DNA from 2 places in the Streptomyces similanensis genome. Region 2 is predicted to be linked to the other one. Evidence: riboswitches for the same ligand, from Rfam matches in the RefSeq annotation. Region 2 holds a riboswitch; the other holds the start of a gene.
What was found. Region 2 has a riboswitch for thiamine pyrophosphate ahead of thiO (glycine oxidase ThiO). Riboswitches for the same ligand answer to the same signal wherever they lie in the genome.
Positions count from the first base shown of each region.

Region 1: it holds a riboswitch for thiamine pyrophosphate, as region 2 does, so the genes downstream of both, ABEB07_RS20790 (purine-cytosine permease family protein) here and thiO (glycine oxidase ThiO) in region 2, are expected to answer to the same signal.

Region 1 covers NZ_BAABKC010000059.1:100,523-103,733, forward strand. The annotation lists gene ABEB07_RS20790 (purine-cytosine permease family protein) at 121-1,530, opposite strand; TPP riboswitch at 1,520-1,614, opposite strand; gene ABEB07_RS20795 (hypothetical protein) at 1,833-2,921, opposite strand.
Region 2 covers NZ_BAABKC010000124.1:8,488-11,698, forward strand. The annotation lists gene ABEB07_RS33970 (thiazole synthase) at 1-52, opposite strand, end outside; gene thiS (sulfur carrier protein ThiS) at 56-256, opposite strand; gene thiO (glycine oxidase ThiO) at 253-1,419, opposite strand; TPP riboswitch at 1,417-1,528, opposite strand; gene ABEB07_RS33985 (hypothetical protein) at 1,564-1,914, shown strand; gene ABEB07_RS33990 (NAD(P)/FAD-dependent oxidoreductase) at 1,981-3,210, shown strand.

The DNA of each region.
Region 1 (3,211 bases), on a different contig from region 2:
CGCGGCCACAGGCGAGCTCAAGCGGTGCTCCTCCGCACCCCTGCCGCCGTGTGCCACGAATCCTCGAAGATCAGCGAGGTATGGCATCGGCACCACCTGCACGGTCGGTCCAGGCCGCCCTCACACCCGGCGGCGCACCCGCAGCGGTGCGTAGAGGAGCAGGGCGGCCAGGAACGCCACCGGGTAGGCGAGATCGGCGCCGTGCAGGGCGCGGGCGACCGGGCCGACGTACAGGCCGGTGCTCATGAACGGCACCGCGACGGCGAAGCCGGCGACGAACGCCACGAGCGCCGGCCACCAGGGCGCCCGCGCCGCCTCCTCCGCCGCGAGGTCCACCGGCCGGCCGTCGCGCGCCCGCGCGCGGGCCAGCCAGTCGACGGTCACGATCGCCACGAACCCGGGGATCCAGTAGCCGACGAACAGCAGCACGTTCTGGAAGCGGGCGGTGGTGTCGGCGGCGTGCATCCACAGCACGAGCGGGAAACCGAGCACCGCGGCGAGCGCGGCGGCCACCGGACGCGGCAGCCGGACGCCGACGGTCTGCAACGCCAGTGACCCGCTGTAGTCGTTCATCGCGTTGCTGCACAGCGCCGCGAGGGCCACCGCGAGGAGCCCGAACGCGCCGAGCGCGCCGCCGCCCAGCAGCCGGTCCACCCCGCGGGCGGTCTGGTCGGTGAACTGCGCCGCGCCCCACAGCCCGAGCGCCTGCACCGCGACGAAGGACGTTCCGACCCCGAGCAGGGTGCACCAGAACATCCGCCCACGGGACGCCGTGCGCGGCAGGTAGCGGCTGAAGTCGCTGGCGTACGGCGCCCACGAGAGGGCGAGGCTCAACGCGACGGTGCAGGTCAGCACGAACGCGCCCGCGCGGTCGGCGCCGTGCGCGCTCGCGGCTGTCGTGGGCTGGGCGCCGTGCGCGAGCTTCACCGCGAGGACGGCGAACGCGGCGGCGAGAGCGAAGGTCATCACCGTCTGCAGGCGGTGGATCGCCTCGTAGCCGATGACGCCCAGCGCCCCTTGGGCCGCGAGCATCACCAGGACGCCCAGCCAGAACGGCCAGCCGAACAACTGGGCCAGCGCGTCGCCGCCGAACAGACCGATCAGCGCGTCCCAGGCGATGGACGACAGCCACTGGAGGGCGCCCGGCAGCACGACGCCCCGCCCGAAGGCCAGCCTCGCCAGGGGGAGTTGGCCCGCCCCGGTCTGGCTGCCCCAGGTGCCCAGGTAAGCGGTGGGCACCGCGCCGAGCAGGGTGCCGAGCACCACGGCGAGCAGCGCGGTGCCGAAGTCCAGCCCGAGGGCCGCCCCGACAGTGCCGGTGAACACCCCGGTCATCGTCAGGTTGGGGGCGAACCACACGGTGAACAGCCGCCGGGGGCCGCCGTAGCGGGCATCCTCCGGCACCGGCGCGATACCGCGCGCCTCCACCCGCAGATCCCCGGGCGCCGTCGGCATCCGCCCGTCGAAGACACCCCGCGCCTCGGCAACGGCAGCCCCGTCACGGGCATCACGGGCATACGGCAATGACATACGACATCCCTCCGCCAGTCCTAACTGGTTCAGGTTCGACGGGTGTGATCTCAGCCCACGCGCGGGGCACCCCGTGTCCAGGTACGCCGGTCAGAATAACCCGGCCCGGTGACCGGTGCCGATGTCCTGCCGATCGCCGACGACAGACGGTGGCGCACAGTGCCCTGGGACAGCCGGAGCAAGCTCGGATCCGGGGCCGTGCGCCTGGTCGGTCCCGGCGTCCGGGGGAACCGGCCACGTCCTGACCATCCGCGCGTGCGCCAGGGCCGGACCGGGAGTCCGGCCCGGCCCTGGCGGTTGGTTCAGTTCACGGTGAAGGAGTAGTCGTACATGGTCAGTTGGATGCCGGAACGGGTCGTCGCGTAGACCTGGAGGCCGTAGGGGCCCTCCGACGCCGGGGCCCACTCGACGCTCGCGGCGTGGTGCGTGTCCGCGCTGACCGTGACCTCCGGATCCCCGTTGAAGGAGTACGTGTAGCTCACGACGCCCTTCACTCTGGGCGTGAACGTGAACGTGAACGTGCCCGGGACGCCCGCGCCGCCGCCGGAACCGTTCTCGGGGTAGGCGGAGGAAGCGACGACGGGAGTCGTGTCGTAGAAGATGCCCCACGAGGCCGCGTCACTGATCCAGCCGTTCGCGCTCCTGCTGGTCACCTCGACGCGCTCGCCGGCGACGCCGTCGAGTGTGAGCTTCGTTCGGGCCGTGCCGTTCGCCGCCGCCGCGAGCTCGATGGTCCTGTCGTCGTCCACGCCGCCCACCGTCCGCACGGAGTAGCCGACGACCGGGCTCTTCGACTGGAGCGCGGCGTCGGGCCGGAACGTGAACGTCGTCGGCCTGCCGAACTCGGGTGCGGGGACGGCCGGGGTGACGGTGGGCGCCGTGCTGCCGACGCGAAACGTGTAGCTGGTGGTCTCCGACGGATTGAAAGCCCGGTCGAGGCTGCTCACCCACAGGGTCATCGGGCCGGAGCCGGCCGGTGGCATCAGGCTGAACGTGGCCGAACCGCCGGGCGCGTCGGCACGCACGAAGTGTCCCGGGTCCGCGTACGGGTCCTCGGGCTGTGGGATGCCCCAGTCGCCGGTGCGCGCGATGACGACGACCGGCAGGGGCTGCGTCCATGAGTACTCGAACCCGGTGACATCGGAGATGCCGTTGGCGTCCAGCGTGAACGTGACCGGCTCACCGCCCTGATTCACCTGGTCCGGCGGGTAGTTCGACGAGGAGACGGTGGGCGCGCTCGCCGGGAGGGTGTCGTCGACGGTGACGTAACAGGGGGCGGACCAGTCCGAGGCCCCGCCGCCGGCCACCGTCTGCGCCTGCCACGCGTAGGTCTGCCCGTCGGTGAGTGTCTCGGCGGCCGGCGGCCTCGGATCCGGCGACGGCGTGGTCACGGGTGACCGTCGTGACCTGCGACGGGTCGGTCACGGGCCAGGCCTGATACCGGACGGCGAGCGGGGAGCCGCCGGCGGTGCCGACGGTTCCGGGGATGCCTTCGACGACAACGCCGTTGCCGGCCCAGAGATACGTGGGGCGGCCCGCGTCGGTCGAGCACCTGTGGATGCCCGCGCAAGGCGCTCGGATACGTACTGGCGTGCGGGCAGCGACAGGATCGTACGGGCACGTCTTGGACAGCGCATGACAATTTAAGAAGACATGATCGAACGGCGTGAGCTTCGTCGAC
Region 2 (3,211 bases):
TCAGGCGGGACGTGAGGGACGTACCGCCGAGGACGAGAAGGTCGTCGGCCATGGTTCAGCCTCCCTGGACGGCGGTCAGCACTTCGACGCGGTCGCCCTCGGCCAGCACCGTGGCGGACCAGCGGGCGCGCGGGACGACGGTCTCGTTGAGGGCGGCGGCCACCCCGGAGGGCGCCGCGGTCAGCTCCCGCACGACGGCGTCCAGCGCCGTGCCGGACGCCACGCTGCGGGACTCGCCGTTGACGGAGATGTTCATACGGGCTGCTCCGTGCGGACGGCGGCGCGAAAACGCCGCGGGGTGAAGGGGCGGGCCTCGTCGGGCAGTTGGCCGGTGGTCAGGACGTGCGCCAGGACGTCGCCGGTGACCGGGGTGAGCAGCACCCCGTTGCGGTGGTGGCCGGTGGCCAGCAGCAGTCCGGGCAGCGCGGTCGGGCCGAGCAGCGGCGCGTTGTCCGGGGAGCCGGGGCGCAGTCCGGCCCGGGTCTCGGTCAGCGGCAGCTCGGTGATGCCGGGCACCAGCTCGTGCGCGTCGCGCAGCAGCTCGTACACGCCGCCGGCGGTCACCGTCGTGTCCCAGCCCAGCTCCTCGCTGGTGGCCCCGACGACCAGCTCGCCGCTGAGCCGCGGCACCAGGTACAGGTGGCCGCCGCGCACCACGGCCCGCACCGTGCGGCTCAGGAACGGCGCGTACCGCGCGGGCACCGTCAGCCGCAGCACCTGGCCCTTGACCGGCCGCACCGGCGGCAGCACCTCGTCCGGCACTCCGGCCAGGCGTCCGCTGAGGCTGCCGGCGGCCAGCACCACCTGCGGGGCGCCGAGCGCCGTGCCGTCGGCGAGGACGCAGCCGGCGGCCCGGTCCCGCTCGACGGTGAGCCGCTCGGCCCAGGCGCGGTGGAAGACCACGCCGGCCCGCTCGCAGGCGGTCACCAGCGCCGCGGCCAGCCGCCGCGGGTCGATCTGGTGGTCGCCGTCCACCCGCAGCCCGCCGCGCACCCCCGGCGCGAGCATCGGCTCCAGCTTCCGGCACTCCCGCCCCGACAGCCACTCCGACTCCAGGCCCGACCGCCGCTGCAGCGCGTGCAGTTCGCGCAGATGGGCCCGGTCGTCGGCGTCCAGCGCCACCGCGAGGGTGCCGCACCGGCGGTAGCCGAGGTCGTGTCCGGTCGCCTCGGTCAGTTCGGCGGCGAAGTCCGGATAGCGGCGCGCGGAGGCCAGGTTGAGTCCGAGCAGCGTCTGCTCGCCGTAGTGGAGTTCGGTGACCGCGGCCAGCATCCCGGCCGCCACCTGCGCGGCGCCGCCGCCCGGCTCGGGGTCCACCACGGCGGTGGCCAGTCCGCGCTGCGCCGCGCGCCAGGCCGTCACCAGGCCGATGATCCCGCCGCCGAGGACGAGGACGTCCGACGTGTGCGTCGATGACATGGGCTTCCAGCCCCTCCCTTCGCCGGCATGACCCGGATCAGGTTCGTACGGTCGGAGGCCGCCAGCCTCCCTCTCAGCCCGGTGCGTCCGGGCTCCCGCGAGTGCTTATAGCCTAGCAGCGCCACTTGGGAGGGAGCTTTTCGCATGTCGCGTTCACCGGGTTCACTGGACGGTCTGATCCTCGCCCCCGTCGCCGACCAGGCCCCCGGCCAGGTGGGCACGCGGACCCGCTTCGCGTACCACGAGGAGGACGGGCGGATCTGGGCCGAGTACGCCGGCGGCGATGTCGTACGCGGCCATCTGGTGGGTACCAGAGAGGGCGACCGGCTCGACTTCCGGTACGTCCAGCTCAAGCATGACGGCACCACCTCCAGCGGGCACTGCGTCTCGACGGTGACCGAACTGGCCGACGGGCGGCTGCGGTTGGCGGAGAACTGGGAGTGGGAGTCGCAGCCGGGCAGCGGCACGAGCGTGGTGGAAGAGGTCCGGCGGTAGCCGTTGTGCGAGAGGTCACCGCGCACGCCGCTCACTGACGGCCCGTCAGGTGGCTATGGTGATCAGGTGAGCGAGCAGACGCGGGAACAGGGCACGGCACAGCCGCGGCGCGTGGTCGTCGTGGGCGCGGGCATGGCCGGCGTGCAGACCGCGGTCGCCCTGCGCGAGCAGGGCTTCACCGGCTCGGTGGTGCTGATCGGCGCCGAGCCGCACCAGCCCTACGACCGGCCGCCGCTGTCCAAGGCCGTCCTGCTCGGCAAGGCCGAGGACTCCGCCTTCGACGTCGACTTCGAGGCGCTCGGCCTCGAACTGCGGCTCGGCTGCGAGGCGCTGGCCGTCCGCCCCGAGGAGCACGTCCTCGACACCTCCGCCGGGCCGGTGCCCTACGACGTCCTCGTCCTCGCCACCGGTGCCGAACCGATTCGCCTCCCGGGCTCCGAGGGCGTGCCCGGCGTCCACCTGCTGCGCACCCTGGACGACGCCGCGCGCCTGCGGCCGGTGCTCGCCGCGCGGCACGACGTGGTGGTCGTCGGGGCCGGCTGGATCGGCGCGGAGTTCGCCACCGCGGCGCGCGAGGCCGGCTGCGCCGTGACGGTGGTGGAGGCGGCCGACCGGCCGCTGGCGGAGGTGCTGCCCGCCGAGGTCGCCGCGCCGATGGCCGCCTGGTACGCCGACAGCGGCGCCGAGCTGCGCACCCGCGCGCGGGTGGCGCGCGTCGAGCCCGGCGCGGTGGTGCTCGACGACGGCTCGCGGCTGCCGGCGGGCGCGGTCGTCGTCGGCATCGGGGCGCGCCCGGCGACCGCCTGGCTGGCCGCCTCCGGCATCGGGCTGGGCGAGCACGGTGAGATCCTCGCCGACGACCACCTGCGCACCGGCCTGCCCGACGTGTACGCGGTCGGCGACTGCGCCTCCTTCCCCTCCGGCCGCTACGGCGAGCGGCTGCTGGTCCACCACTGGGACAACGCGCTCCAGGGGCCGCGCACGGTCGCCGCCAACGTGGTCGGCGAGGCCCCCGCTCCCTACGACCCGGTGCCGTACTTCTGGTCCGAGCAGTTCGGCCGCTTCGTGCAGTACGCCGGGCACCACACGGCCGCCGACACGCTGCTGTGGCGCGGCGACGCGACCGGTCCGGCGTGGAGCGTGTGCTGGCTGCGCGGGCGGCGGCTGGTCGCTCTGCTGGCGGTCGGCCGACCGCGCGATCTGGCGCAGGGCCGGCGGCTCGTCGAGGCCGGTACGGAGATGGACCCGGAGCTGCTCGCGGACCCGGCCCGACCGCTGAAGACGGCGGCCGCGTAGG